DNA from 4 places in the Streptomyces sp. NPDC017448 genome. Region 3 is predicted to be linked to each of the others. Evidence: riboswitches for the same ligand, from Rfam matches in the RefSeq annotation. Region 3 holds a riboswitch; each other region holds the start of a gene.
What was found. Region 3 has a riboswitch for cyclic di-AMP ahead of ACH4K1_RS06965 (M23 family metallopeptidase). Riboswitches for the same ligand answer to the same signal wherever they lie in the genome.
Positions count from the first base shown of each region.

Region 1: it holds a riboswitch for cyclic di-AMP, as region 3 does, so the genes downstream of both, ACH4K1_RS02555 (NlpC/P60 family protein) here and ACH4K1_RS06965 (M23 family metallopeptidase) in region 3, are expected to answer to the same signal.
Region 2: it holds a riboswitch for cyclic di-AMP, as region 3 does, so the genes downstream of both, ACH4K1_RS21745 (C40 family peptidase) here and ACH4K1_RS06965 (M23 family metallopeptidase) in region 3, are expected to answer to the same signal.
Region 4: it holds a riboswitch for cyclic di-AMP, as region 3 does, so the genes downstream of both, ACH4K1_RS30445 (peptidoglycan DD-metalloendopeptidase family protein) here and ACH4K1_RS06965 (M23 family metallopeptidase) in region 3, are expected to answer to the same signal.

Region 1 is NZ_JBIRLM010000001.1:552,810-560,224, reverse strand. It holds gene pcrA (DNA helicase PcrA) at 1-1,370, opposite strand, end outside; cyclic di-AMP (ydaO/yuaA leader) riboswitch at 1,629-1,795, shown strand; gene ACH4K1_RS02555 (NlpC/P60 family protein) at 1,794-2,990, shown strand; gene ACH4K1_RS02550 (hypothetical protein) at 3,082-3,435, opposite strand; gene ACH4K1_RS02545 (NlpC/P60 family protein) at 3,676-4,755, shown strand; gene ACH4K1_RS02540 (GNAT family N-acetyltransferase) at 4,798-5,571, shown strand; gene ACH4K1_RS02535 (response regulator transcription factor) at 5,644-6,339, opposite strand; gene ACH4K1_RS02530 (PspC domain-containing protein) at 6,336-7,415, opposite strand, start outside.
Region 2 is NZ_JBIRLM010000013.1:86,835-94,249, reverse strand. It holds gene ACH4K1_RS21755 (ATP-dependent Clp protease proteolytic subunit) at 1-191, shown strand, start outside; gene ACH4K1_RS21750 (hypothetical protein) at 229-534, shown strand; cyclic di-AMP (ydaO/yuaA leader) riboswitch at 976-1,142, shown strand; gene ACH4K1_RS21745 (C40 family peptidase) at 1,146-1,616, shown strand; gene ACH4K1_RS21740 (LysE family translocator) at 1,738-2,382, opposite strand; gene ACH4K1_RS21735 (LysR family transcriptional regulator) at 2,456-3,379, shown strand; gene ACH4K1_RS21730 (ATP-binding protein) at 3,383-3,823, opposite strand; gene ACH4K1_RS21725 (helix-turn-helix domain-containing protein) at 4,058-4,912, shown strand; gene ACH4K1_RS21720 (DUF397 domain-containing protein) at 4,922-5,179, shown strand; gene ACH4K1_RS21715 (8-amino-7-oxononanoate synthase) at 5,172-6,332, opposite strand; gene bioB (biotin synthase BioB) at 6,646-7,415, shown strand, end outside.
Region 3 is NZ_JBIRLM010000002.1:526,176-533,590, forward strand. It holds gene ACH4K1_RS06960 (GntR family transcriptional regulator) at 1-542, opposite strand, end outside; gene ACH4K1_RS06965 (M23 family metallopeptidase) at 730-1,524, opposite strand; cyclic di-AMP (ydaO/yuaA leader) riboswitch at 1,538-1,705, opposite strand; gene ACH4K1_RS06970 (M16 family metallopeptidase) at 1,930-3,300, opposite strand; gene ACH4K1_RS06975 (M16 family metallopeptidase) at 3,327-4,700, opposite strand; gene ACH4K1_RS06980 (DNA topoisomerase (ATP-hydrolyzing) subunit A) at 4,969-7,415, shown strand, end outside.
Region 4 is NZ_JBIRLM010000027.1:228-7,642, reverse strand. It holds gene shc (squalene--hopene cyclase) at 1-47, shown strand, start outside; gene ACH4K1_RS30475 (1-hydroxy-2-methyl-2-butenyl 4-diphosphate reductase) at 47-694, shown strand; gene hpnH (adenosyl-hopene transferase HpnH) at 700-1,719, shown strand; gene ACH4K1_RS30465 (aspartate aminotransferase family protein) at 1,834-3,231, shown strand; gene ACH4K1_RS30460 (helix-turn-helix domain-containing protein) at 3,310-3,918, shown strand; gene ACH4K1_RS30455 (DUF6126 family protein) at 3,983-4,156, shown strand; gene ACH4K1_RS30450 (tyrosine-protein phosphatase) at 4,191-5,003, opposite strand; cyclic di-AMP (ydaO/yuaA leader) riboswitch at 5,446-5,608, shown strand; gene ACH4K1_RS30445 (peptidoglycan DD-metalloendopeptidase family protein) at 5,614-6,564, shown strand; gene ACH4K1_RS30440 (SGNH/GDSL hydrolase family protein) at 6,724-7,415, shown strand, end outside.

The DNA of each region.
Region 1 (7,415 bases), on a different contig from region 3:
CGGACCTCCTTGCGCTCGTAGAAGCGCACGCCGCCGACGACCTTGTAGGGCAGGCCGACGCGGATGAGGATCTCCTCGAAGACACGCGACTGGGCGTTGGTGCGGTAGAAGATCGCGACATCGCCGGCCTTGGCGTCCCCGGCGTCGGTGAGCCGGTCGATCTCGTCCGCGACGAACTGCGCCTCGTCGTGCTCGGTGTCCGCGACATAGCCGGTGATGCGGGCGCCGGAGCCGGCGTTGGTCCAGAGGTTCTTGGGGCGGCGGCTCTCGTTGCGCTCGATGACGGCGTTGGCGGCGGAGAGGATCGTCTGCGTGGAGCGGTAGTTCTGCTCCAGCAGGATCGTCGTGGCGTCGGGGTAGTCCTCCTCGAACTGGAGGATGTTGCGGATGGTCGCGCCCCGGAAGGCGTAGATCGACTGGTCCGCGTCGCCGACCACGCACAGCTCGGCGGGGGCGTCGTTCTCCCCGGCCGGGCCGACCAGCTCCCGTACCAGCGTGTACTGGGCGTGGTTGGTGTCCTGGTACTCGTCGACGAGGACGTGGCGGAAGCGGCGGCGGTAGTGCTCGGCGACGTCCGGGAACGCCTGGAGCAGGTGGACCGTCGTCATGATGATGTCGTCGAAGTCCAGGGCGTTGGCCTCGCGCAGGCGGGCCTGGTAGAGCGCGTACGCCTGGGCGAGGGTCTTCTCGAACCCGTCCGCCGCCTGCCCGGCGAAGGTCTCCTCGTCGATGAGCTCGTTCTTGAGGTTGGAGACCTTGGCGGTGAAGGACTTCGGCGGGTAGCGCTTGGGGTCCAGGTCCAGATCGCGGCAGACCAGGGCCATCAGCCGCTTGGAGTCGGCGGCGTCGTAGATCGAGAACGACGAGGTGAAGCCGAGCTTCTTCGACTCGCGGCGCAGGATGCGGACGCACGCGCTGTGGAAGGTCATGACCCACATGGCGTTGGCGCGCGGGCCGACGAGCTGCTCGACGCGCTCCTTCATCTCGCCGGCGGCCTTGTTGGTGAAGGTGATCGCGAGGATCTGCCCGGGGTGGGTGCCGCGCTCGGCCAGCAGGTGGGCGATGCGGTGGGTGAGCACCCGGGTCTTGCCGGAGCCGGCCCCGGCGACGATGAGCAGCGGCGACCCGGCGTGCACGACGGCGGCGCGCTGCTCGGTGTTCAGCCCGTCGAGCAGCGCGGCGGGCTCGACCGCCGGGCGGGGCTGGCCGCCCCGGTAGTACCCGTCCCGGGGCGGCGGGGACGCGTCGTGGACGTCCTCGAAAAGTCCCTCCGGCACCTCTTCGGGCGCGTGGTCCTCGGGGGGCGGCGGGGGGCCGTCCTCCGCGGGCTGGAGGCCGGTCAGGAAACTGTCGTCAAAGAGGCTGCTCATCGCCTCCCGAGTCTAGGCCGCCGGACCGACAACCTTCCCCCGAAGCCGTCGAGCGGCCCTCCGGGCCCGGACGCACGGAGAGCGGACGCCCACGTTCCGTGAGGGAGTGCCCGGTCGGAGGGGGCGCCGGGCCTCTGTTCCGGGAAGGTCACGAAAATGTATCGGGCATATCGCTCACCGTCCTTCCCAGCGGCGGGGGGCTTTGGCTAGCGTGCTCGCTCAGGTGATCCGTACCTCCCTGGGGCGAACCGCGCCCGACGGTCGCCTCCGCCGAATCCGTCCCGGCCCCCCGGCCGTTCGGAACCGGGGACCCACACGCAGAACCGGGGTGAATCGGTCCGCGCCCCGGCGCGCGGACCGTAGGACAGCCTTCCGTTCCGTCCGAACCCGACAGCTAACCCGGTAGGCGGTCCACGGAAGGAGATGCCGGTCGTGGCATCGCATCGCAAACCGCGTACGAAGGTGCGCTCCACCACCCCCGCCGTCGGGCTGACGACGGCCGCGCTGGCCTCCGTGACGCTGCTCTCCACGCAGAGCGCCGCGGCCGCGCCCGCGGAGCCGAAGCCCGCGATCGAGGAGGTCCGCAAGAAGGTCGACGCCCTCTACCGGCAGGCGGGGGCCGCGACCCAGGAGTACAACCGGGCGAAGGCCGCCTCCGGGACGCAGCAGAAGAAGGTCGACGCGCTCCTCTCCGACGTGGCGAAGCGGACCGAGGAGATCAACGAGGCCCGCCGGGCGCTGGGCTCCTACGCGGCGGCCCAGTACCGCAGCGGCGGCATCGCGCCCACGGCGACGTTCTTCCTGGCGGACGACCCGCAGGGGTACTTCGACCAGAGCCGGCTGATGGACCGGGCGACGGAGCGGCAGCAGAGGGCCGTGAGCGAGTTCCGTACGCAGCAGGCGTCGGCGGCGAAGAAGCGCGCGGAGGCGGTGAAGAGCCTGGAGGCCCTCACCGAGACGCAGGCCACCCTCGCCTCCAGCAAGAAGGACGTGCAGAGCAAGCTCACCGAGGCGCGCGGCCTGCTGTCCCGGCTGACCGCCGAGGAGAAGGCGCGGCTGGCGGAGCTGGAGCGCGAGAAGGAGGCCGAGGCCAGGGAGAAGGCGGCGCGGCTGGCCGCCCGGCAGGCCGCCGAGGCGAAGGAGCGGGCCGCGGCCGAGGAGAAGGCCCGCGAGGAGGCGGCGAAAGGGTCCGGCGACGGCTCGGGCGGCGGGACGGGCACGGGTTCCGGGACGGGCACGGGTTCCGGCTCCGGCACGGACAGCGGTTACGCCGCCAAGGCGGAGAAGGTGCTGGCCTTCGCCCGCGCCCAGATCGGGAAGCCGTACGTGTGGGGGGCGACGGGCCCGTCCTCGTACGACTGCTCGGGGCTGACGCAGGCGGCCTGGCGGGAGGCGGGGGTGGCGCTGCCCCGGACGACCTGGGACCAGGTCGAGTTCGGCACGCGGGTCGCCACGGCCGACCTCCGACCGGGCGACCTGGTCTTCTTCTACGACGACATCAGCCACGTCGGGATCTACCGGGGCGAGGGGATGATGATCCACGCCCCGAAGCCGGGCGCGAACGTGCGCGAGGAGTCGATCTACTCCATGCCGATCTACGGGAGCGTGCGACCGGCGTAGCCGCCCCGCCCCGGGGTGCGGGGCGGGGCGGCCCGGGCACGGCCTACGCGGGGCGGGGCGGCCCGGACACGGCCGGCCCGCCCCGGCCTTCTCAGGTCCAGACCGTGGCGATGAAGATGTTGGCGACGGTCAGCCCGCCGACCGCCATGAACACGCCCTTGTCGACCTTCTCCTCGTCGCGCTTGACGTAGACCAGGGCCAGGATCACGACCAGCAGCGCCAGCTTGACGCCGATCTTGACGTTGTTGACGGCCTGGTCGTCGGCCTGGTTGAGGCCGACCAGGGCGATGCCGGTGATCAGCATGGTCAGCGCACCGTGGAGCATCGCGGGGCCGAACCGAACGGCCCCCTCCCCCACGGCCTTCATCTGGGTCAGAAAGCCGCCCAGCAGGGAGGCGATGCCGATGACGTGCAGGGCGACGACAACATTGATGAGTACGTCCATAGCTCCGGAGCCTAGCCATGGCCAAGGTTTTACCTTCCATTGAGGTAAGCCTTCCCCGGGGACGCTCTCCGGTATCGACCGGCCCGGCACAGGGGCACATCGGTGATCACCTGTGCGCGGCGAAACGTCACATCAGGGCAATAGCTGTCATGACGCTTCTTTTCCTCGCGCCGGGATTAGCGTCCTTCCCGGACCCGCCGCCCTTCACGGCGGGCAGCCGAGAGGAAGGATGCCGCCCCCGTGGCAGCACACCGCAGGTCAGCCCATCGAAAACCCAAGCAGCGCCCGCTCACCGGCTCTGCTGCCCGCACCGCCGCCACCCTGGCGCTCGCCGGGGCCGCCACCGCCGGCTCGGTCGCCCCGGCGGGCGCGGCCCCCGCCGAGCCGGCCCCCGCCGCCGCCCAGGTCCGGGCGAAGGTCGACCGGCTCTACCACGACGCCGAGGTCGCCACCGAGAAGTACAACGGGGCGAAGGAGGAGGCGGACGCCGCCACCCGTGCCGTGGACGCCCTGGCCGACGAGGCCGCCCGCCGCACCGCGCGTCTCAACGCCTCCCGGCACGCCCTGGGTTCGCTGGCCACCGCGCAGTACCGCTCCGGCACCCTCGCCCCGGCCCTGCAACTGGCGCTCTCCTCCGACCCGGACGCCTACCTGGAACGCGCCTCCTACCTTGACCGGGCGGGCGACCGGCAGACGGGGTTGCTGCGCACCATCAAACGGCAGGTCTCCCAGATCACCCGGGTCAAGGCCCGGGCCGACCGGGAGAACGAACGCCTCGCCGCCCGCCGCGCCGAACTGCGCGAACACCGCACCGCGATCCGCACCAAGCTGGCGGACGCCCGGAAGCTGCTGGCCACCCTGACCGCCGAGCAGCGCGCCGCCCATGAGCGCTCCGCCGACGCCCGGCACGGCGGCGGCCCCGCCCGCGCCGAACGCTCCACCGCTCGCGGCGGCCCGGTCGCCGCCCCGGACTCCCGGGCGGGCCGGGCCATCGCCTTCGCGCACGGCGCGATCGGCAAACCGTACGTCTGGGGGGCGACCGGCCCGAACGCCTTCGACTGCTCCGGTCTGACCCAGGCGGCCTGGAAGGCGGCGGGAGTCGACCTGCCGCGCACCACCTACACCCAGATCAACGCGGGACAGCGCATCCCGCGCTCCCGACTGGCCCCCGGCGACCTGGTGTTCTTCTACTCCGGGATCAGCCATGTCGGCCTCTACATCGGCGGCGGCCGGATGATCCACGCCCCGCGCCCGGGAGCACCGGTCCGCATCGCACCCATCGACCAGATGCCTTTCGCGGGGGCGACCCGGGTGGCATAGTCCGCCCCACCTGTCCCGATCTCCCGCCGAAGGAACTCCCGTATGACGTTGGCGACCGCCGTCCAGGAGTACGCCCGGGCGCTCGCGCTGCGCTCCCCGTCCCACTACCGAGTGGGCCCGTTCACCGTCCGGCACAACCCCGGCTGGGAACTGAAGTACGCCAACTACGCCATCCCCGACCGGGAAACGGAGCCCACGGCGGACGAGGTGGCGGCGCTGGTCGACGCGTTCGGGGAGCACGAGCGGCTCCCCCGGCTGGAGTTCCTGCCGGCCTGGGCCCCGGCCGTCGAACCGGCCCTGCTGGCCGCCGGTTTCACCGTGGAGAACCGCGCCCCGCTGCTCGCCTGCGTCCCCGAGGGCCTCGGAACGCCGCGCCCGGTCGACGGCCTCCGCATCGCCGTCCCGGCCACCGACGCGGAGTTCACCGAGGCCGCCCGCGTCCAGCACCACGGTTTCGGCGGCGAGGGCGACCCCGACGCCGGCATGGCCCAGTGGCTGCGCGACGCGGCCGCCGGGGACGGGGTGGCCGCACTGGCCGTCCTCGACGGGGCGCCCGCCGCAGCCGGGGGCTGCTCGCCCGCGATCGACGGGCTGAGCGAACTGGCCGGGCTCGCCGTCGCCGCCCCCTTCCGCCGCCGGGGCGTCGGGGCGGCGCTCTCCGCCTGGCTGACGCGGCGGGCCTTCGACCAGGGCTGCCGGACGGTCTGGCTGGAACCGGGCGGCCCGGACGTCGAACGCGTCTACGCGGGCATCGGCTACCGCCGGATCGGCGAGAAGCTCAACATCTCGCTCGCCCCCGGGCCGCACCCGGGGTGAGGGCCGAGACCGGCCCGGGACGGCCGCCGGGACCGGGACGGCTCCCGGGCCCGGGCCGCCCGGGCAGGCCCGTCACACCAGTCGGCGCGCCGTCGCCCAGCGGGTCAGCTCGTGCCGGTTGGAGAGCTGGAGTTTCCTCAGCACCGCCGAGACGTGCGACTCGACCGTCTTCACCGAGATGAACAGCTGCTTGGCGATCTCCTTGTACGCGTAGCCGCGCGCGATCAGCCGCAGCACCTCGCGTTCGCGCTGGGTGAGGCGGTCCAGGTCCTCGTCGACCGGCGGGGCGTCCGTGGAGGCGAAGGCGTCCAGCACGAAGCCGGCCAGCCGGGGCGAGAAGACCGCGTCGCCCTCCTGGACCCGGAAGATCGAGTCCACCAGATCGGCGCCGGTGATCGTCTTGGTGACGTAGCCGCGCGCCCCGCCCCGGATGACGCCGATGACGTCCTCCGCCGCGTCCGACACGGAGAGCGCGAGGAAGCGGACCGGGTCCTCGGCCGTGCCCATCAACGGGGCGCAGCGGCGCAGCACCTCGACGCCGCCGCCGCCCGGGAGATGGACGTCGAGGAGGACGACCTCGGGGCGGGTCGCCGTGATCACGGTGACCGCCTGGTCGACGTCGGCGGCCTCGCCGACCACCTCGACGCCGGTCTCCTCGGTGCGGCCGATCTCCGCCTGCACCCCGGTGCGGAACATCCGGTGGTCGTCGACGAGCACGACCCGTACCCGTCGCTCCGGGCCCCCGGTGGCTTCGGTGTTCTCGGTCATTCGCTCGCCCTCTCCATCTCCAGCTCGACCTCGGTGCCTCCGCCGGGCACCGAACGCAGCCGGGCGGTCCCGCCGTTGCGCTGCATCCGGCCGATGATTGATTCTCGTACGCCCATGCGGTCGGCGGGAACCTCGTCCAGGTCGAAGCCCGGGCCCCGGTCCCGGACGGAGACGAAGACCGTGCCTCCCTCGACCTCCGCGAAGACCTGCACCGCCCCGCCCTCGCCACCGTACTTGGCGGCGTTGACCATCGCCTCGCGCGCGGCCTGCAGCTGAGCGGCCAGCTTCTCGTCCAGGGGGCAGTCGCCGACCACGACGACCTCCAGGGGCACGCCGTGCTTGTCCTCGACCTCGGCGGCGGCCCGCTTGACCGCCTCGGCCAGGGTCGCCGGCTCCTCGTCCTCGTCCTTGCCGGTGCCCTCGGGGTTGTAGAGCCAGTTGCGCAGTTCGCGCTCCTGGGCGCGCGCGAGGCGTCGGACCTCGCCGCCGTCGTCGGCGTTGCGCTGGATCAGGGTGAGGGTGTGCAGCACGGAGTCGTGGACGTGGGCGGCGACCTCGGCCCGCTCCTGGGCGCGGATGCGCATCAGCCGCTCCTCGGAGAGGTCCTGGGTCATCCGCACCAGGTAGGGGCCGGCGAGCAGGAAGATGCCGGTCAGCACCGCGATGGCGGCGGTGAGCAGGTTGCCGAGCTGGGCGGCCGAGCCGCGGACGACGAGGAAGACCGCGAGGCCGAGGCCGACCAGGGCGACCCCGGCCAGGCCCCGGGCCAGGTGGAGCAGCTTGCGGTTGCGGCCGACCTCCATCCAGCGGGCGCGGCGGGCGTTGTCCGCCTGCCGCCAGACCAGCACGGAGCCCGCGCCGATCAGGAGGGTGGGCCAGATGTAGCGGCCGGTCTCGCCGCCCATGTCGACGTTGACGAAGTACGCGACGGCCCCGACCGCCAGGGCGACCAGCGCGAAGACCTGCCCCTTGTCCGGTTTGCGGAGCTTGCGGCGGCCTTCCGGAGAGGTCTCGAACACGGAACGGGTGGGTTCGACGCCGCCGACGCCGAGCGGGACGACGATCCAGAACACCGC
Region 2 (7,415 bases), on a different contig from region 3:
GCCAGCCGTCCGACCTGGAGATCCACGCGCGCGAACTGATGCGCACCCGCGAGATGTTCGCCGCCATGCTGGTCCGGCACACGGGCCGGACTCCGGAGCGGATCACCGCCGACATCGAGCGCGACACCATCCTCGACGCACAGGCCGCCCTCGCCTACGGGCTGGTCGACCACGTCGTGGAGAACCGCTGACGCCCCCGCCCGCCCCACGCCACGAGGTGAACCGCCGATGGAGCCACCCGCGTTCCCGCCCTTGCCCGCCCTGACCCGCGCCGAGGGCGAGTTCGTCGACTGCTATCTGGCCGTGCTGGACCAGGTGGGGCGGATCAACCCGGCCCACGGCGGCGACACCTACGGCGCACTGCGCGCCGCCCAGGCCCTGGCCTCCGGGGCGGCCGCGCTGCGCGACGCCCTGGCGCTGATGCACGAGCGCGGCGAGTCGCGCCTGCACGCGGCCACGCTGGCCCGGGCCCTGCGCGTCCTGGACGGGGAGCGCCGGGCAGGCCGGGTCGCGATGCCGCCGCCCGCGAACTGACCGGCACCGCAGGCCGGGTTCGGGGTACCCGAGCGGCCGGGGGGCGGTACGGGAGCGGAACCGGCCGCGCGGTACGGAAACGGGGGAAGCGCCTTACGGCAGCGGACCGGTCGGCGCGCCGCACGACACGCCCGATCCGGCACTCCATTTTCCTCGCTCGTTCGGCGTAGACGATCACTCGTGTGAGCGATGGCTCAACTTGCGTTCCGCCCGCGGGCTGTACTCGAAATATGCCCTTTCGCCGCTGGTGCGCGGGTGTGCGCGGGGCCCGTCGGCGGGGGTGAATCCGGCCTGCCCACTCGAATGGATCAGGGGTGAGGAGACTCACAAATCACCGTTTCCGCTCGGAAATCCGGCACGGAGTGCGTCAAGATCCCTGGGACGACAAGCCCCCGCCACCGCGGCGGGGCGGTCCGGGCGGACGCCGAGTCCTGCCGCCGCCCGGATGACTGGTCGACAGAAAGTGGATCGGCAGGAGTGGAGGACCCGAGCACAACGGGCCGACCGGGAGACCGGGAAGCCCTCGGGGTGAAGCCGCGACGCGGCCGGGCAACTTCGCCAGCCCGAACCCGACAGGTCATCCTTCACAGGCGGCTGACGAAGGGTTGCGCATGCCCGCGCAGGTTCATGTCCCGTCTCTGTTCGCCCGGGTCGGCACGGCCTCGGCACTCACCCTGGCCGTGACGTCCACGATGCTGGCGCCCGGCCTGGTGAGCGACGCCGAAGCGGCCACCCACTCGACGAAGGCCCTGAAGGTCGCCGCGTCGAAGAAGGGGTCCCCCTACAAGTACGGCGCGGCCGGTCCCCACCGCTTCGACTGCTCGGGGCTGACGGTCTACTCGTTCAAGAAGGCGGGGAAGAAGCTTCCCCGCACGGCACAGCAGCAGTACAACAAGACCCGCCATATCACGAAGTCGCAGCGCAAACGCGGCGACCTCGTCTTCTTCCATTCGGGGCGCAGCGTCTACCACGTGGGCATCTACGCCGGAGCCGGCAAGATCTGGCACTCCCCCAAATCGGGAGACGTGGTGCGACTGGCGAAAATCTGGTCCAAGAGCGTCTGGTACGGACGGGTCCGCTGACCCACCGGCCGGACGCTCTCTCCTTGCGGGGCCGCACGAGCGCCCCCTCACGGACGTCACGGGCGGCCCCCGCACGGCCGCGGGCCGCCCGGACCGCCCCCTCCTGGGCGGGGACGGCACCTCAGCGCAGCAGCGGGCCGGTCACCAGGACCAGCCCCAGTCCGGTGAGCGCCACTCCGCTGCCGCCCTCGATGGCGCGGGCGGTACGCGGTCGGCGCAGCCATCGGCCCAGCCGGTCCACGAGCAGGGCGACGGCCGGGAACCAGATCAGCGCCAGCACCACCACGACGGCCGCCAGAAGCAGGGTCCGGGGCAGCGGCGGCTGCCCGGGGGGCACGAACTGGGGCAGCAGGCTGAGGAAGAGGACCGGGGCCTTCGGGTTGAGCGCGTTGGTCAGGAACCCCTGGCGCAGCGCGCGTCCGAACCCCCGGGGCGCGGGCCGCCGCGGTCCGTCCTCCACCGCCTCCTGCTCCGCACCGCTCCGCCGGAGCGTCGCGTACAACGCGCTGATCCCGAGGTGGAGCACGTACGCCCCGCCGAGCAGTTGGACGGTGCGGAAGAGGGCCGGCACGGCCACCAGCACGGCGGCGAGCCCCGCGACCGCGAGGGCGGTGTGCACCAGCAGCCCGCCGGCGACGCCGAGCGCGGTGGCCAGGCCGGCGGCGCGGGAGGCCAGGGCATTGCGTACGACCACGGTGAAATCGGCGCCGGGCAGCGCGACCATACCGGCGGCGACCCCCGTGAAGGCGATCAGTTGTGCGTCCATGGGGACCACCTTGGACCTGCGAAGCCTTTAGCGTGTACTTGCAATCTCCTGGGTCTGCCTAAAGGAACGCTTCATGTACGATCCGACGCGCCTCGCCGCGCTCGTGGCGGTCGCGGAGGCCGGATCGATCACCCGGGCCGCCGCCCGCCTGGGCTACACCGCGCCCGCGCTCTCCCAGCAGCTGGCCAAGCTGGAGCGGGAGGCCGGGGCCGCCCTGCTGGTACGCCACCACCGCGGCGCCCGGCTGACGGCCGCGGGCGAACTGCTGGCGGGCCGGGCCCGGCGGGTTCTGGACGAACTGGACCAGGCGCGCCACGAGCTGGCGCGGCTGGCCGGGCTCTCGGGCGGCCGGCTGCGGGTGGGGACGTTCACGACGGCCGGCATCCATCTGCTGCCCCCGGTCCTGAGCGCGTTCCGGCGCGCCCATCCGGAGGTGGAGCTGGCGGTCGCCGACCACGAACCGCCCGGCGGGATCTCCGCGGTGGCCGCGGGCGACGTGGACCTCGCCCTGACCCATGCCTACGAACCCGGGGGCGTCGCCCCTCCCCCGGCGGGTGTGGTCGTCGAGCCCCTGCTGGTCGAGGAGCTGGTGCTGGTCACCTCGGCGGGCCACCGGCTCGCGGAGGGCGCCGGGCGGCTGCCGGTCGCGGAGCTGGCGGGGCGGCCGCTGATCAGCAGCGCGCCCACGCATCCGCCTCGGCGGGGGGTGGAGAACGCGCTCGCCGAGGCCGGGGCGACCCCGGCGGTGGTCTGCGAATCGCCGGGGTACGCCCTGGTGTGCGCGCTGGTCAGCGCGGGGCTCGGGGTGGCGGTGGTGCCGGAGATGGTCGCCTCGATGGCTCCGGCCCCGCTGTCGGTACGGCGGCTGGAGCCCGCGTCGTTCCGCCGGACCATCTCGGTCGTGCACCGGGGCGAGAGGTCGAGTGCCGCGGCGGCCACGCTGCTCGCGCTGCTGCGCAGTGGTTTCGGCCGCGGGGGCACGGCCCCCGCGGGCTGAGCGTCAGCGGGGCGCGCCCTGGAGCGGAACGGCCCAGGGGAGGGCCAGCCAGACCGTCTTGCCGCCCTCGGCGGTCGGGGTCACCCGGAGCCGCCCGCCGCACTCCTTGGCCAGCGACCGGATGATGGCCAGGCCCCGGCCGTTGTCCTGCCGTACGGCGGCGGGCAGGCGCTGGGGCCATCGGGGGTGACTGTCCGTGACGCCGACGTACAGCTCCTCGTCGCGTACGAGGCGCAGGTCCACGGTGAAGGTGGGTGACTGGCCGAAGGTGTGCTGGACCGCGTTGGTGGCCAGCTCCGAGACGATCAGGCGGACGGTGTCGGCGAACTCGGCGTCGTCCGGCAGGCCCCATTCGGTCAAGGTCCTGGCCACATGTCTGCGGGCGGACGAGACCGAGGCCGGATCGCTCGGCAGCGTGACGGTTGCTTCCTGATGGTCTGCCATGGCGACGCCGTCCCTTTCCCGCTCCGGGCGACCGACGGCCGACCGGGATGGTGCTTCGCGTCAGACTGCCATCGATGAAGCTCCCTGTAACGGCGTTCGACCAAGATATGCATATATCTGTCGCTCGAAGCGGTGAATTCGGGACCGGTGCGGTGGTGGCGGGCGGCACACTGGCGTCTCCGCAGGCAGGGTCCGGCGACGGGCCGGCCCTTTCCGACAGAGAAGGAGACCGGCATGCTGCACGGCCCCGCCGTCCGGCGGCGCAAGCTCGGCGAGGAGCTGCGGAGTCTGCGTCACGCCGCCGGGCTGACCAGCCGGGAGGCGGCGCGGCTGCTCGGCTGGCACCAGTCGAAGGTGAGCCGCATCGAGACGGGTGCGAGCGGCGTGACGCCCTTCGACGTATCGCGGCTGCTGGACGCCTACGCCGTGCGCGACACCCGGCTGCGTTCGCTGCTGGAAGTCCTCGCGGGGTCGGCGGGGGGCGGGGGTTCGGGCTGGTGGCACGCCTACCGGGGGCTGATCCCGCCGCAGTACCGCGACTTCATCAGCCTGGAGTCGCAGGCCAGTACGGTCCGGACGCTGGAGACGTCGGTCGTCCCGGGGCTGCTCCAGACCGCCGGGTACGCGCGGGCGGTGACCCGCGCCTCGGTGGGCGGTTTACCGGAGGAGCACCTCGACTCCCTGGTCGAGGTGCGGCTGACCCGGCAGCGGGTGTTGCGTACGAACCCTCCGCTGCGGTTCACCGCGGTGCTGGACGAGGCGGTGCTCCACCGCGAGGTGGGAGGGCCGGAGGTGATGCGGGACCAGGTGCGGCACCTCGCCCGCGTTTCCCGACTCCCGCATATCCACCTGCAGTTGCTGCCGTTCTCGGCCGGGGGGTACATCGGGCTCACCGGGCCTTTCGTCATCTTCTCCTTTCCGAACATTTCTGATCTGGACGTGGTCGTTCTTGACCACTTGACGAGTAGCCTCTATCTGGAGCGGAAAGAAGACCTCGACGCGTACAGCTCGGCCTTCCGCACCTTGCAGGCGCACGCGCTGTCGCCGGAACGCTCGCTGGACCTCATCACCGGGATCGGACGCAGCTAAGGGGCCGCCATGCCAGACCGTCTCGCACCGTCCACCGCGTCACCGTCACCGCCGTCCACCGTGACGGCCGCCCCGCACTGGCGGCGCAGCAGCCGCTCGACCGGGATGAACAACTGCGTGGAGACCGCCCTGCTGGGCGGCGCGGCCCTCGCCGTGCGCGATTCCAAGGACGTGGACCGGCCGCCGCTGCGCTTCTCGACGGTGGCCTGGAGCACGTTCGTGGACGGCCTCGGCCCGCACGGAGCCGGGCCGCGGCGCTTCAGCTGACCGGAGCGTCCGCCTGCCGGGGAGCGGTGGCGACGATCGTGGCCACCGCGGCCGTGATCTGTTCCTCGGTCAGGTCGGCGCGGGCGGTGAGCCGCAGGCGGGAGACGCCGTCCGGGACCGACGGGGGGCGGAAGCAGCCCACCGCCGTCCCGGCCGCGCGGCAGTCGGCCGCCCAGCGCACCGCCGCCTCCGCCGAGGGGGCCCGGACGGCGACGACGGCCGCGTCGGGCCGGACCGCCCGCAGCCCGGCGGCGGCGAGCCGCGAGTACAGTGCGGCGGCCACCGCCCGGGCGCGGCCGGCCCGTTCGGGCTCCCGGCGCAGCACGCCGAGCGCGCCGAGCGCGCCGCCGGCCGCCGCCGGGGCGAGCCCGGTGTCGAAGATGAACGGGCGGGCGGTGTTGACCAGGTGGTCGATGACCCGGGCCGGTCCCAGGACCGCGCCGCCCTGGCTGCCCAGGGACTTGGAGAGGGTGAGCGTGGCCACGACCCCGTCGCCGCCGGCCAGTCCGGTCGCGGCGGGCGCGCCGCGCCCGCCGTCGCCCAGGACGCCGAGCCCGTGGGCGTCGTCGATCAGCAGGGCGGCGTTCGCGGCGCGGCAGACCTCGGCCAGCGCGGAGAGGGGCGCCGCGTCTCCGTCGACGGAGAAGACCGAGTCGGTGACGGCGAGCGCCCGCCCGTCGTGCGCCCCGAGCGCCTTGGCGACCGCGTCCGGGTCGGCGTGGGGGACGACGGCGGTCTCGGCGCGAGAGAGCCGGCAACCGTCCACGATGGAGGCGTGGTTGCCCGCGTCGGAGACGATGAGCGAGCCGCGCCCGGCCAGCGCGGTCAACGCGGCGAGGTTGGCCGCGTACCCGGAGGAGAGCACGAGGGCCGCCTCGAAGCCGCAGAACGCGGCGAGTCCGTGTTCGAGTTCGGCGTGCAGGGCGGTGGAGCCGGTGACCAGCCGGGATCCGGTGGCCCCCGCCCCCCAGCGGCGGGCGGCTTCGGCCGCCGCCCCGGTGACCTCCGGGCGCCGGGCGAGGCCCAGGTAGTCGTTGCTCGCGAGGTCCAGCAGCTCCGGCTCCGCGCCGCGCGGTCGCAGGGTGCGGACGAGTCCGGCGGCGGCCCGGCCTCGGGCCTCGGCGTCGATCCAGTCGAACGGGGCGTAGGACATGGGGCGGTCCCTCGGGTAGGCGGGCCTGGGCGGGGCGGCTCCGAGCGGTCGGCCCGGTGGGCACGGCCGTGCGCGCGGCCCGGTGTGCGCAGCCCGTGCGCACGGGCCGGTGCGCACGGCCCCGCCACGGGCGGCCCCGCGGGGCCGGGCCCGGTGCGGAGGGTCCGGTGCGAACGGTCCGTTTGTAGGCAGCCCACAGACCCTAACCGGGCGCACAGCAGGTCAGGGTGTGGCCATCCACACACCCTCGCCCGGCTCTCCTGTCCGGTTCCTCCTTGGCTGGAGGCGGTGCCGTACGTCAGGATCAGCTTCCATGGACCTGCTGAACACGCTGGTGGACAAGGGACTGCGGCGCGAACTGCCGACCCGTGGAGAAGCGCTCGCCGTGCTGGCGACCTCCGACGACGAACTGCTCGACGTGGTGGCCGCCGCCGGGAAGGTGCGCCGTCAGTGGTTCGGACGACGCGTCAAACTCAACTACCTGGTCAACCTCAAGTCCGGGCTCTGCCCCGAGGACTGCTCGTACTGCTCGCAGCGGCTCGGTTCGAAGGCCGGAATCCTCAAGTACACCTGGCTGAAGCCGGAGGAGGCGTCCAGGGCCGCCGCCGCCGGGGTGGCGGGCGGTGCGAAGCGTGTCTGCCTGGTGGCGAGCGGGCGCGGCCCCACCGACCGGGACGTGGACCGGGTCACCAGGACCATCGAGGCGATCAAGGAGGAGAACGAGGGGGTCGAGGTGTGCGCCTGCCTCGGTCTGCTCGCGGACGGACAGGCCGACCGGCTGCGTTCGGCGGGCGCCGACGCGTACAACCACAACCTCAACACGTCCGAGGGGACGTACGGGGCGATCACCACCACGCACACCTACGCGGACCGGGTGGAGACCGTGCGGCAGGCCCAGGGCGCCGGGCTCTCGGCGTGTTCCGGGCTTATCGCCGGGATGGGCGAGAGCGACGAGGACCTGGTCGACGTCGTGTACGCGCTGCGCGACCTGGACCCGGACTCGGTGCCGGTCAACTTCCTGATCCCGTTCGAGGGCACCCCGCTCGCCAAGGAGTGGAACCTCACCCCGCAGCGCTGCCTGCG
Region 3 (7,415 bases):
GCCACGGCGTCCACGATCGCCCCGCGCTCGACCCAGTAATCGACCGGGCGGTCCGGCCGGTCGACCGTGTACATCCAGGCGATCTTGTAGCGGAGCTGGGTGAGCAGCGCGATGAGGCCGGGGCTGCCGGACGCCTGGGCGAGGGTCTCGTGGAACCAGCCGCCCAGGGCGCGCACGTCCTCGCCCTCACCCCGTCCGGCCCGCTCCTGTCCCAGCCTGACCAGGCCCCGCAGCACCTTGAGATGAGCCTCCGTACGGCGGCGGGCGGCGCGTGCCGCGCTCAGCGGCTCCAGGAGCGTCCGCATCTCCAGGAGGTCGGCCGCCTCCTGCGCGTCGAGCTCGGCGACACAGGCGCCGGCATGTCTGCGGATGACCACGAAACCCTCGGACTCCAGCGTGCGCAGGGCTTCGCGGACCGGGACGCGGGAGACTCCGTGACGGCGGGCCAGCAGCTCCTCGGTGAGGCGGCTTCCGGGGGCGTGGACACCGGAGACGATGTCGTCACGCAGGGCCCTGCATACCGAATGCGCGGGAATGCGCATGTCCGAACCTCCGTCTCGATCCCCGCAAAACGCGGCCGTCCGACGTCTGTTCCGCGACTCTAGGGCAATCCGCCGGAATTTCCGATGGCGATCCGGAATGCAGAGATGTCTTTGACGCCTTCGGGGCGGAATGGCCGAAGGCCCCGGCGCACGCCGGGGCCTTCGGGAGGGATCGCGCGGAAAGGCGTCAGACGTTCACGCCGTGGGAGCGCAGATAGCCGACCGGGTCCATGTCGGAGCCGTAGTCGGGGGTGGTGCGGGCCTCGAAGTGCAGGTGCGGGCCGGTGGAGTTGCCGGTGGAGCCGGAGAGGCCGATCTGCTGGCCGGAGGAGACGCTCTGGCCGACGGAGACGCCGATCGAGGAGAGGTGGCCGTACTGGGTGTACGTGCCGTCCGCCATCCGGAGCACGATGTTGTTGCCGTAGGCGCCGCCCCAGCCGGCCTCGACGACCGTACCGGCGCCGACCGCGACGACGGAGCTGCCGGAGGCGGCCATGAAGTCCACGCCGGAGTGGCTGCCGGACGACCAGAGCGAACCGCCGCTCTTGTAGCCGGTGGTGACGTGGGATCCGGCGACCGGGAGGTGGAAGGCGTTGAGGCGGGCGCGCTCGGCGGCACGGGCGGCGCGGGCCTTCTCCGCGCGGACCTCCTTGGCGCGGGCCTCGGCCTTGCGCTCGGCCTCCGCCTTCGCCTTGGCCTCGGCGGCGGCCCGGGCCTTCGCCCGGGCGGCCTCGTCGGCCTGCCTCTTCTGGGCGTCGGCCTGCGCGTCGATCCGGTCCGCGAGCGTGGCGTTGAGCTCGACGGCCTGGGAGAGACCGGTCTCGGTGACCTTGGCGGCCTCGGTGTCCGCGGCGAGCGCCGGAGTGGACAGCGAGCCGATGACGCCGGTGGTGGCCAGGGTCGCGATGCCGGCGGCCCGGACGCTCCGGCGCGTGAGACGGCTCGGGGCACGGTGCTTCCCGGTGGCACGGGTGAACGCCATGGAGGGGCTGTTCCTTTCCTTCCTTCTCGCCTACCGGGTTAGCTGACGGGTTCGGAGCAGGAAGGTCTCCTACGGAGTCCCGTACCGGTTCACGGCTCGGGCCTCCGATTCACCCCAGGGACTGCGATGGGTCCCCGGCTCCCCAGGCTCGCGCCTGACGGGGACTCGGCGATGGCTGCCCGGCGCCACGGACGCGGCACAAAGGTGGCGGACAGCCGAGCCGACGCTAGGCGGGCGGGCTCCCCCGCGCCAAACGGTGCGGCGGATGTGTCACGCATCCCACAGGCCAGACAGCCACATATCATCCTGAAAGCGCCTGAAGCTAAACAAAGGGACAAAAGGCATGGACCCCGACGAAGTGCCTTCCGTCGGGGTCCAGTTCACGGCGGTGCGCCGCAGGAGGCGTCAGCCGGCGACGACCGACACCTCGCCGATGCCGAGCGCCTTCACGGGCTCCTCGATCTGCGCCGCGTCCCCCACGAGGACGGTGACGAGCCGGTCGACCGGGAACGCGTTGACCACGGCGGCGGTCGCCTCCACGGTGCCGGTCTCGGCGAGCCGGGCGTAGAGGTGGGCCTGGTAGTCGTCGGGGAGGTGCTGCTCGACCTGGTCGGCCAGCGTGCTCGCGACGGAGGCGGCGGTCTCGAACTTCAGCGGGGCGACGCCCACCAGGTTCTGCACGGCCGTCTCGCGCTCGGCGTCGGTCAGCCCCTCGGCGGCCAGCGTCCGCAGGACCTTCCAGAGGTCCTCCAGCGCCGGTCCGGTGGACTCCGTGTCCACCGAGCCGCTGATCGCGAGCATGGCGGCGCCGCCCGAGTCGGGGCCGGAGGAGCGCAGCACCTGGGCGAAGGCGCGCACCCCGTAGGTGTAGCCCTTCTCCTCGCGCAGCACCCGGTCCAGCCGGGAGGTGAGGGTGCCGCCCAGGCAGTAGGTGCCGAGCACCTGGGCGGGCCAGACGCGCTCGTGCCGGTCGGCGCCGATCCGGCCGATGAGCAGCTGGGTCTGGACCGCGCCGGGGCGGTCCACGATGACCACGCGGGCGGTGTCGTCCGCGGTGATCGGCGGCACCGGGCGGGTCTGTCCGGCGTTGCCCGTCCAGTCTCCGAGGGTCTCCGCGAGCAGCGCGTCCAGATCGATGCCGGTGAGGTCGCCGACGATGACGGCCGTGGCGGTGGACGGGCGGACGTGCGCGTCGAAGAAGGCGCGCACGGCGGCCGCGTCGATCCGCCGGACCGTCTCCTCGGTGCCCAGCCGCGGCCGGGACATCCGGGAGGTGGCCGGGAACAGCTCCTTGGAGAGCTGCTTGGCGGCGCGCCGGGACGGGTTGGCCCGCTCGTGCGGGATCTCGTCGAGCCGGTTGCCGACGAGGCGCTCGATCTCGCTCTCGGCGAAGGCCGGGGCCCGCAGCGCCTCGGCGACCAGCCCGAGGGCCTTGGCCAGCCGGGAGGCCGGGACCTCCAGGGAGACCCGGACGCCGGGGTGGTCCGCGTGCGCGTCGAGCGTGGCGCCGCAGCGCTCCAGCTCGGCGGCGAACTCCTCGGCGCTGTGCTTGTCGGTGCCCTCCGAGAGCGCCCGCGACATGATCGTGGCCACGCCGTCCAGGCCCTCGGGCTCGGCCTCCAGCGGCGCGTCCAGGAAGATCTCCACCGCGACGACCTGCTGGCCGGGGCGGTGGCAGCGCAGCACGGTCAGCCCGTTGGGGAGCGCGCCGCGCTCGGGGGCCGGGAAGGCCCAGGGGCGGGCCGTGCCGGGGGTGGGCTGCGGGTGGAACTCCATGGCTACTCCAGTCACGGCGGCGTCGCTCACTTGGCCGCCCCCTCGTGCGCGTCGTCGGTGCCCTCGTCGGCCTGCTCGGCGTCGGCCTCCCCGGCCGGCTCGACGGGCTCGTAGACCAGCACGGCCCGGTTGTCGGGGCGCAGGGCCGCCGCGGCCGCCGCGCGCACCTCCTCGGCGGTGACGTCCAGGACCCGGCCGACGGCGGTCAGGGCGAGCTGGGGGTCGCCGAACAGGACGGCGTAACGGCACAGTTCGTCGGCGCGGCCGGCGACCGTGCCGAGCCGGTCCAGCCACTCGCGCTCCAGCTGCGCCTGGGCCCGCTCCATCTCCTCCGGGGTCGGGCCCTCGGCGGCGAACCGGGCCAGCTCCTCGTCCACGGCGGCCTCGATCTGCGCCACCTCCGCGCCGCCGGACGTCTTCACGTCCAGCCAGCCGAGCGAGGGGGCGCCGGCGAGCCGCAGCAGTCCGAAGCCCGCCGCCACCGCCGTGCGGTCGCGGCGGACCAAGCGGTTGTGCAGCCGGGAGGACTCGCCGCTGCCCAGCACCGTGAGCGCCAGATCGGCGGCGTCGCAGGCGCGGGTGCCGTCGTGGGGCAGGCGGTAGGCGGCCATCAGGGCGCGGGCGGGGACCTCGGCGGTGACCACCTCGCGCCGCTCCTCGCCGATGGTCTCGGGCAGCGTCCCGTCGCGCGGCGGCTGCTTGCCGTCGTGGGAGGGGATGGAGCCGAAGTACTTCTCGATCCAGGCGAGGGTCTGCTCGGGGTCGATGTCGCCGACCACCGAGAGCACCGCGTTGTTGGGCGCGTAGTACGTACGGAAGAACGCGCGGGCGTCCTCCAGCGTGGCCGCGTCCAGGTCGGCCATGGAGCCGATCGGGGTGTGGTGGTAAGGGTGGCCCTCGGGGTAGGAGAGGGCGGTCAGCCGCTCGAACGCGGTGCCGTAGGGCACGTTGTCGTAGCGCTGGCGCCGCTCGTTCTTGACGACGTCGCGCTGGTTCTCCATGGACTCCTCGTCGAGGGCGTCGAGGAGGGAGCCCATGCGGTCGGCCTCCAGCCAGAGCGCGAGCTCCAGCTGGTGGGTGGGCATGGTCTCGAAGTAGTTGGTCCGCTCGAAGCTGGTGGTCCCGTTGAGCGAGCCGCCGGCCCCCTGGACCAGCTCGAAGTGGCCGTTCCCCTTGACCTGGCCCGAGCCCTGGAACATCAGGTGCTCGAAGAGGTGAGCCAGGCCGGTGCGGCCCTCGACCTCGTGGCGTGAGCCGACGTCGTACCAGAGGCAGACCGCGGCGACCGGGGTCAGATGGTCCTCGGAGAGCACCACACGCAGGCCGTTGGCCAGGCGGTGCTCGGTCGCTGTCAAGCCGCCGGAGCCGGCCTGTGCGGTGGCCGTGTGACCCATGGGCATGTACGTCCCTTCGATCGCGATGCTGGTCTTCCTGCCAGACCTGCCACTCTAAGCAAGCGCACCGGTGCCTGGCGAAGTTCCCGTTCCGCGGATGTTTCCGTCGATGGTGTCGCGGACGCCCCCGCGGGCGGCCCGCCCCGGCCGCTTCGGACGGGTCGAGGTCGGCGTTGTCAGTCCGGAGGTCCACAATGGAGCGCGTCAGCAGCTCGTGTCGCACCGAACAAGCTCAGGTCGCCCGAACAGAATCCGTGAAGGAGTCGCAGCCGCGATGGCCCGCCGTAGCACGAAGACCCCGCCGCCGGACGACTTCGAGGAGAAGATCCTCGACATCGACGTCGTCGACGAAATGCAGGGCTCCTTCCTCGAGTACGCGTACTCGGTGATCTACTCCAGGGCCCTGCCCGACGCCCGCGACGGCATGAAGCCGGTGCACCGCCGCATCGTGTCCCAGATGAACGAGATGGGACTGCGCCCCGACCGCGGCTACGTGAAGTGCGCCCGCGTCGTCGGCGAGGTGATGGGCAAGCTGCACCCCCACGGCGACGCCTCGATCTACGACGCGCTCGTGCGGATGGCGCAGCCCTTCTCGATGCGGCTGCCCCTGGTCGACGGCCACGGCAACTTCGGTTCGCTCGGCAACGACGACCCGCCGGCCGCCATGCGGTACACCGAGTGCCGGATGGCCGACGCCACCTCGCTGATGACCGAGGCGATCGACGAGGACACCGTCGATTTCCAGTCGAACTACGACGGCCAGGAGCGCGAGCCGGTCGTCCTCCCGGCCGCCTACCCCAACCTCCTGGTCAACGGCGTGTCCGGGATCGCCGTGGGCATGGCCACCAACATGCCCCCGCACAATCTGGGCGAGGTCATCGCCGCCGCCCGGCACCTGATCAAGCACCCGGGCGCCGACGTCGAGACGCTGATGCGCTTCGTTCCCGGCCCCGACCTGCCCACCGGCGGCCGTATCGTCGGCCTCTCCGGCATCAAGGACGCGTACACGGCGGGCCGCGGCACGTTCAAGATCCGCGCCACCGTCGCCGTGGAGAACGTGACGGCCCGCCGCAAGGGCCTCGTCGTCACCGAACTCCCCTTCGCCGTCGGCCCGGAGAAGGTGATCTCCAAGATCAAGGACCTGGTCTCGGCGAAGAAGCTCCAGGGCATCGCCGACGTCAAGGACCTCACCGACCGGGCGCACGGCCTGCGGCTGGTCATCGAGGTGAAGAACGGCTTCGTCCCGGAAGCGGTGCTGGAACAGCTCTACAAGCTGACGCCGATGGAGGAGTCCTTCGGCATCAACAACGTGGCGCTGGTCGACGGCCAGCCCCTCACCCTGGGCCTCAAGGAGCTGCTGCAGGTCTACCTCGACCACCGCTTCGAGGTCGTGCGGCGGCGCAGCGAGTTCCGCCGCACCAAGCGGCGCGACCGGCTGCACCTGGTCGAGGGCCTGCTCGTCGCGCTCCTCGACATCGACGAGGTCATCCGGATCATCCGGGACAGCGACAACTCGGCGCAGGCGAAGGAGCGTCTGATGGCGCACTTCTCGCTGAGCGAGATCCAGACCCAGTACATCCTGGACACGCCGCTGCGCCGGCTCACCCGGTTCGACCGGATCGAGCTGGAGGCCGAGCGGGACAAGCTCACCTCCGAGATCGAGGCGCTGACCGCGATCCTGGAGTCGGACACGGAGCTGCGCAAGCTGGTCTCCACCGAGCTGGCCGCCGTGGCGAAGAAGTTCGGCACGGACCGGCGCACGGTGCTGCTGGAGTCGGCGGGTTCGCAGATCGCGTCCGTGCCGCTGGAGGTGGCGGACGACCCGTGCCGGGTGCTGCTCTCCTCCACCGGGCTGCTGGCCCGTACGGCCAACGCGGAGCCGGTCGAGGCCTCCGAGGACGCCCGGCGGACCAAGCACGACGTGATCGTGTCGGCGGTGGCGGCGACGGCCCGCGGCGACGTCGGAGCGGTGACGTCCAAGGGCCGGCTGCTGCGGCTCTCGGTGATCGACCTGCCGCAGCTCCCGGACACCCACGCCGAGCCGAACCTCTCGGGCGGGGCCCAGATCTCCGAGTTCCTCACGCTGGAGGCGGACGAGGAGCTGATCTGCCTCACCACCCTGGACGAGTCCTCGCCGGGCCTCGCGATCGGCACCCTGCAGGGCGTGGTGAAGCGCGTGGTGCCGGACTACCCGGCCAACAAGGACGAGTTGGAGGTCATCACCCTCAAGGACGGTGACCGGATCGTCGGGGCGACCGAGCTGCGCACGGGCGAGGAGGACCTGGTGTTCATCACCTCCGACGCCCAGTTGCTCCGCTATCCGGCGGCTTCGGTGCGTCCGCAGGGCCGCCCCGCCGGAGGCATGGCGGGCGTCAAGCTGACGGCGGGGGCCGAGGTGCTGTCCTTCACGGCGGTGGACCCGGCGTCCGAGGCGATCGTGTTCACGGTGGCCGGTTCGCACGGCACGCTGGACGACTCGGTGCTGACGTCCAAGCTCACTCCGTTCGACCAGTATCCGCGCAAGGGCCGGGCCACCGGCGGGGTGCGCTGCCAGCGGTTCCTGAAGGGCGAGGACGTCCTGGTCTTCGCCTGGGCGGGCGCGGCCCCGGCACGGGCCGCGCAGAAGAACGGCGCCCCGGCGAAGCTGCCGGAGCCGGACCCGAGGCGGGACGGTTCGGGCACGCCGCTGCTGGAGAAGGTGGCCGTGATCGCGGGCCCGCC
Region 4 (7,415 bases), on a different contig from region 3:
ACGGCGAGCCCTTCGCCGCCCGCCCGGACGCCGCCGAGGGGGCCTGATGGGCGATCCGCGGGGGCCCGGGGGGACGGTGCCGCCGCTGTTGGTCGCCTGTGCCCTGGGTATCGAGCAGGCGGCCCTGCGCAGCGCCCGGGGCGCCCCGGGCCCGCTCCGGGTGCTGCGCACCGGGATGGGGCCGCGGGCGGCGGAGGCGGCCGTGGCGCGGGCCCTCGGGCCCGGCGGGGCCCCCGAGGCGGCGGTGGTCGCCTCCGGCTTCTGTGCGGGCCTCGCCCCGGGGATGCACCCCGGAGACCTCGTCGTCGCCGAGGAGACCCGCGACGCCGACGGCACCACCCCCTGTACGGGCACCGGCGTCCTGGTCGCCGCCCTCTCCCGCGCCTTCCCCGGCCGCACGGTCCACACCGGCCCCCTCACCGGCTCCGACCACGTCGTACGGGGGCCCGAGCGGGCCGCGCTGCGGGCGGGCGGGGCCGTCGCGGTCGACATGGAGTCCGCCGCGACCCTGCGTACCGCCCTGTGCCACGGGCCCCGTCCGGTTGCGGCCGTCCGGGTGGTCGTGGACGCTCCAGAGCATGAGCTCGTCCGCATCGGCACCGTACGCGGTGGAATATCGGCGTTCCTCGTTCTTCGTGCCGTCCTTCCGGCTTTCCACGAATGGCACCGATCCTCAACGCTCCCCAGGAGGTGAGCCAGATGGCCATGCCGCTCCGTCAGTCCATCAAGGTCGCGACGTATCTCTTCGAACAGAAGCTCCGCAAGCGTGAGAAGTTCCCGCTGATCGTCGAGCTGGAGCCGTTGTTCGCCTGCAACCTCGCCTGCGAGGGCTGCGGGAAGATCCAGCACCCGGCCGGTGTGCTGAAGCAGCGCATGCCGGTCGCCCAGGCGGTGGGCGCGGTACTCGAATCCGGGGCCCCGATGGTCTCCATCGCCGGCGGCGAGCCGCTGATGCACCCGCAGATCGACGAGATCGTGCGCCAGCTCGTCGCGCGGAAGAAGTACGTCTTCCTCTGCACCAACGCGATGCTGATGCGCAAGAAGCTCGACAAGTTCACCCCGTCCCCGTACTTCGCCTTCGCCGTGCACATCGACGGACTGCGTGAGCGGCACGACGAGTCGGTCGCCAAGGAGGGCGTCTTCGACGAGGCCGTCGCCGCGATGAAGGAAGCCAAGCGGCGCGGCTTCCGCACCACCACCAACTCCACCTTCTTCAACACCGACACCCCGCAGACCATCATCGAGGTGCTCGACTACCTCAACGACGACCTGCACGTCGACGAGATGATGATCTCGCCCGCCTACGCCTACGAGAAGGCACCCGACCAGGAGCACTTCCTCGGCGTCGAGCAGACCCGGGAGCTGTTCAGGAAGGCGTTCGCGGGCGGCAACCGGGCCCGCTGGCGGCTCAACCACTCGCCGCTCTTCCTGGACTTCCTGGAGGGCAAGGCGGACTTCCCGTGCACCGCCTGGGCGATCCCCAACTACTCCCTCTTCGGCTGGCAGCGCCCCTGCTACCTCATGAACGACGGCTACGTACCGACGTACCGGCAGCTCATCGAGGAGACCGACTGGGAGAAGTACGGCCGGGGCAAGGACCCGCGCTGCGCCAACTGCATGGCGCACTGCGGTTACGAGCCCACGGCGGTGCTGGCCACCATGGGGTCCCTCAAGGAGTCCCTGCGCGCGGCGCGGGAGACCGTCAGCAGCAACCGGTGAGCCGGTGACCGACGCGGCGGGTCCGGCCGCCACGGCGCCCCCGGGGCGGCCGGACCCGCGCGGCAGCACTTCCCCGGCCCTGTGCGGCAGCACCTCGAAGGAGAAGAGCGGGCGATGACGGACGGCGGACGCCAGGGCTTCGACCTGGCACGGCTCCTGGCCGAGCGCGGGGCCGAGCGGTACGACCTGCACGCGCGCCACCTCAACCACCAGCTGCCGCGCATGCTGCACACCATCGGCTTCGACAAGGTCTACGAGCGGGCCGAGGGAGCGTACTTCTGGGACGCGGAGGGCGACGACTACCTCGACATGCTCGCCGGGTTCGGCGTCATGGGCCTCGGCCGCCACCACCCCGTCGTCCGCCGGGCCCTGCACGACGTGCTGGACGCCCAGCTCGCCGACCTCACCCGCTTCGACTGCCAGCCGCTGCCCGGCCTGCTCGCCGAGAGGCTGCTGGCCCACAGCCCGCATCTGGACCGGGTCTTCTTCGGCAACAGCGGCACGGAGGCGGTCGAGACGGCGCTGAAGTTCGCGCGGTACGCCACCGGGAAGCCCAGGGTCCTCTACTGCGACCACGCCTTCCACGGGCTGACCACCGGAGCCCTGTCCGTCAACGGGGAACGCGGCTTCCGCGACGGCTTCGCCCCGCTGCTGCCCGACACGGCCGTCCCGCTCGGCGACCTGGACGCGCTCCGCCGCGAGCTGGGGCGGGGCGACGTGGCGGCGCTGGTCGTCGAGCCCATCCAGGGCAAGGGCGTGCACGCGGCCCCGCCCGGCTATCTGCGCGAGGCGCAGGAGCTGCTGCACCGGCACCGGGCGCTCCTGATCGCCGACGAGGTCCAGACGGGCCTGGGCCGGACCGGGGACTTCTACGCCTACCAGCACGAGGAGGGCGTGGAACCCGACCTGGTGTGCGTGGCCAAGGCGCTCTCCGGGGGCTACGTGCCGGTCGGCGCGACCCTCGGCAAGGACTGGATCTTCCGCAAGGTCTACTCCTCGATGGACCGCGTCCTCGTCCACTCCGCCAGCTTCGGGTCCAACGCCCAGGCGATGGCGGCCGGCCTCGCCGTCCTCGCGGTCATGGAGGACGAGGAGACCGTGGCGAACGCCCGCCGCACCGGCGACCTGCTGCGCGAGCGGCTGGCCGCCCTGGTGGACCGCTACGAGCTGCTGCACGAGGTGCGCGGGCGCGGGCTGATGATCGGCATCGAGTTCGGCCGGCCCGCCTCGCTGAAGCTCCGCAGCCGCTGGACCGTGCTCCAGGCGGCCCGCAAGGGCCTCTTCGCCCAGATGGTCGTGGTACCGCTGCTCCGGAAGCACCGCATCCTCACCCAGGTGTCCGGCGACCGCCTGGAGGTGATCAAGCTGATCCCCCCGCTGATCATCGGGGACGCGGAGGTGGACCGCTTCGTGACGGCGTTCACCTCCGTCATGGACGACGCGCACAGCGGCGGTGGACTGATGTGGGACTTCGGCCGGACGCTGGTCAAACAGGCGGTGGCCGACCGCTGACCGGCCCGGGAGGCGAGGGTTATTTGCCTCTGGGGCAAGTTATTTGCCTCTGAGGAAAGATCCTGGCCCAATGGTTCCATGAACCCTCCGGACGAAGGGGCGCCGGACGAGCTCCCCGGCGTCGCACCCCGCCTGCGTGACCTGCGCCGCGCCCGCGGTCTCACCCTGGAGACCGCCGCCGGCCGGGCCGGGCTCTCCCCGGCCCACCTCTCCCGGCTGGAGACCGGCCGCAGGCAGCCCTCGCTGCCCATGCTGCTGGGGCTCGCCCGCATCTACGGTACGACGGTCTCCGAGCTGCTCGGCGAGCAGCCGCCCGAACGTGACGCGATCGTACGCGGCGGCCCCTTCGCGGGGACGGAGGCCGACGGCTGGATGTACCGGCAGGCCGGCGGCTCCGGCCGTGCGATGCAGGCGCTGCGGGTGCGCGTCCCCCACGGGGCCCAGGGCGACCTGGTCCGGGTCCATCCGGGCGAGGAGTGGCTGTACGTCCTGGAGGGCCGGCTGCGGGTCGGGCTCGGCGACACCGTCCACGACCTCGAACCCGGCGACAGCGCCCACTTCGACTCGCTCACCCCGCACCGGATCGCGGCCGTCGACCGCTGCGGCGCGGAGCTTCTCTTCGTCCACTCCCTGCTGCAGAGTCCCGCCGCCGAGCTCTGCCTCGGCAGTGGGCTCCACCCGCGCTGACCGGCGCTCACCGCCGGATCCGCCCTTCGCTCCACCGGCCGCGAGGCCGACAGAGAGGACCGTCATGTCCGATTCCGAACACTACGACCCGCTGGGCCCCGGACGCCGGGCCGGCGAGGATCCGCAGGAGAAGCGGATGCCGCGCGGCCTCATCATCCGCCTCTTCGCCTATCTGGTGGCGGGCCACGTCGTCGCGGGCTTCCTCTACGTGCTCTTCGTGGTGGCCGGGAGCAAGTGAGGGCCCGCCCGGGGGTGGCCCGCCGCCGGGGCGTTCAGCCCTGGTCGAGCAGGCGCTCGCGCAGCCGCTCCCGGGTCGCCGCGGAGACCTTCAGCCCCTCGGCCAGGTAGCGGTCCGTCGTGCCCCAGTTCTCCTCGATGGCCCCGAAAGCCGCCGCGAGATAGGCGGGCCGCGCCCCGAAGAGAGGATCCAGCAGCTCCACCACCTCGGGCGACATGCCGGACTCGGAGGTGTCGGAACGCTTCACGGCGTAGCGGCGGTGGAGGTCGTTGGACTTGAGGTAGTCCTCCTCGATCGCCTCCCTCTCCACGTCCACCGCCAGCAGGGCGACCGCGATCGAGAGGCCGGCCCGGTCCTTGCCCGCCGCGCAGTGCATCAGCGCCGGCACGCTGTCCTCCGCCAAGGCGTGCAGGACCCGGCTGTGCTCGGCGGTGCGCTCCTCGATCGTCGCGCGGTACATCCGGATCATGCGGTCCACCCCCTTGCCGCCCGCGAGGACCGAGCGCAGCTGCTCGATGTTGCCGTCGCCCACCAGCCGCCAGAACTCCGCGCCGTCGGCCGGGTCCGAGAGCGGAATGCTGATGTTGCGGACACCGGGCAGCTCGATGTCGTACCCGTCGAGCCGGTGGTCGGCGGAGTGGCGGAAGTCGAAGATCGTGTGCAGTCCCAGCCCGCCGAGGAAGGCCGCGTCCTCGGCGGTGGCGTGCGCGAGGTGGCCGCTGCGGTAGAGCCGGCCGAAGGCGGTGCGCCGCCCGTCCGTGGTGGGGAGCCCGCCCACGTCGCGGAAGTTGCGGACTCCGCTCAGCACGGTCTCTGTCGGAGGGACCTGCGGCACCTGCTGCGTCACGGTGGCTCCTGGGGTCTCTGGCGCCGGCGCGGCTCGCCGGCGAGGGCGCTCCCGTGACGATACGACATGGATTCGGCAGGAAATCATCCCGGTTCACGCCCCCCGGGGCGGCCCCTGGCGCCGACCGTGGCCGACCCGGCGTCAGGGCGCCGCCCACCCCCTGTCCGTATTGGTGTATTTCGGTGAACATGCCCCGCTAACGGGGGAGATGGGAATTCGGGGGTGAGCGGGATCATATCGGTGACGGACCGTGGTGAACGCGCCCAGGGGCATTCCCCCGGCCCGTGCGGAAATTCAAGATCCGTAATCCACGGAGTGTGACGGGAAATCCCGGACGCCGTCGAATCGGTGATTCCGCCGGGCAACCGATGGCTTGTTCCACTCGTCCCGGCCGGTTTACGGTCACCGTCAATCCGGACGGACCGCCTAATCCTGCCGCCGCCCGGAATTCGCACCCATCCACACAGACGTGGCAGGAGCGGGGGAACCAGGTAAGCCGCCGGCCCGGAGCGATCCGGACCGGCTCGGGGTGAAGTCGCCGCAACGCGACCGGGCATCTCCAGCCCGAACCCGACAGCTCACCTCGCAGGCGCCGGAGAGGAAATCCCCCATGCCCGCACAGGGTAAGCACCGCCGTCCGAAGTCCGGCCCGATCTCCCGCGGCGTCCTCGCCGCCGGGACCGGTGGCGCCGCACTCGCCCTCCCGTTCATCGGCGCCACCGCCGCCAACGCGGCGGACCAGGCGGCCCCGGCCGTGAAGCCCGCCGCCGCCTCGGTCGCCGCCGCCCACACCGCCCCGGCCGCCGCCCCCGCCGCGGCCTCCTCCAAGACGTACTCCGTCGTCTCCGGCGACTACCTCTCGAAGATCGCCGCCGAGCACAAGGTCAAGGGCGGCTGGGAGAAGCTCTACCAGGACAACCGCTCCACCGTCGGCGACGACCCCGGCCTGATCCACCCGGGCATGAAGCTGACCCTCGGCGCCGAGGGCTCCGCCCCGGCCGCGAAGTCCGCCGCCCCCGAGGCCGCGCCGAAGAAGGCCGCACCGGCTCCGAAGGCCGCGCCCCAGGAGGCCCCCCGGGGCGACACGGTCTCCGCGGACGGTTCCGAGGGCTCCGGCGAATCGGCGCAGACCGGTTCCTCCCAGGCCACCGGATCGGGCTGGTCCGCCCCGCTGGCCAACCCCAACGTCACCACCCAGTACCGCGCTTCGGGCGCCAGCTGGTCCAGCGGCTACCACACCGGCTCGGACTTCCAGGCCGCCTCCGGCACCCCCGTCCTGGCCATCGGACCGGGCACCGTGGTCTCGGCCGGCAACAGCGGTTCGTACGGCAACGAGGTCGTCATCAAGCACGAGGACGGCATGTACTCCCAGTACGCCCACCAGTCCGCCCTCAACGTCTCCGTCGGCCAGACCGTCACCGGCGGCCAGCAGGTCGGCCTCTCCGGCTCCACCGGAAACTCCACCGGCCCGCACCTGCACTTCGAGGTCCGCACCGGCCCGAGCTACGGCTCGGACGTCGACCCGATCGCGTACCTGCGCCAGCACGGCGTCTCCGTCTGATCCGGCACGACGAGAAGGGCGAGGGGTGATGCGCGACAGCACATCACCCCTCGGCTTATTCCGCCTTTACCGAAAACTGACCGGGTGGTCTATCTCACCACCCGTCAACCCCATATTACGGTCGCGTAGGTCACATCGAACGGTGCAGGATACGGGGTTGTGGCAGACGATTCGAGAAACAACCGGCAGAACACCATCGGGTCGTACGCGGCGATCGGCGACAGTTTCACCGAGGGCGTCGGCGACCCCGGCCCGGACGGGACCTTCGTCGGCTGGGCGGACCGCTTCGCGGTGCTCCTGGCGGACCGGCTCCCCGTTCCCGACGAGGCGTCCGTCCCCGGTGACTCCCCGCACGGGAACTTCCGCTACGCCAATCTCGCCGTACGCGGACGCCTCCTCGACCAGATCGTCGCGGAGCAGGTCCCCCGCGCCAAGCAACTGGCCCCCGACCTGGTCAGCTTCTGCGCGGGCGGCAACGACATCATCCGGCCCGGCACCGACCCCGACGACCTCGCCGAGCGCTACGAGCGGGCGGTCGCCGATCTGAGCAACGCCGTCGGCACGGTCATGGTGACCACCGGCTTCGACACCCGGGGCGTTCCGGTGCTGCGCCACATGCGCGGCAAGATCGCCACGTACAACGTCCACCTGCGGGCCATCGCCGACCGCTACCGGTGCCCCGTACTGGACCTGTGGTCGCTCCGGTCCGTCCAGGACCGGCGCGCGTGGGACGCCGACCGGCTGCACCTGTCGCCCGAGGGCCACACCCGCGTCGCCCTGCGCGCCGCCCAGGTCCTCGGCCACGACGTGCCCGCCGACCCCGACCAGCCCTGGCCTCCGCAGGCCCAGCG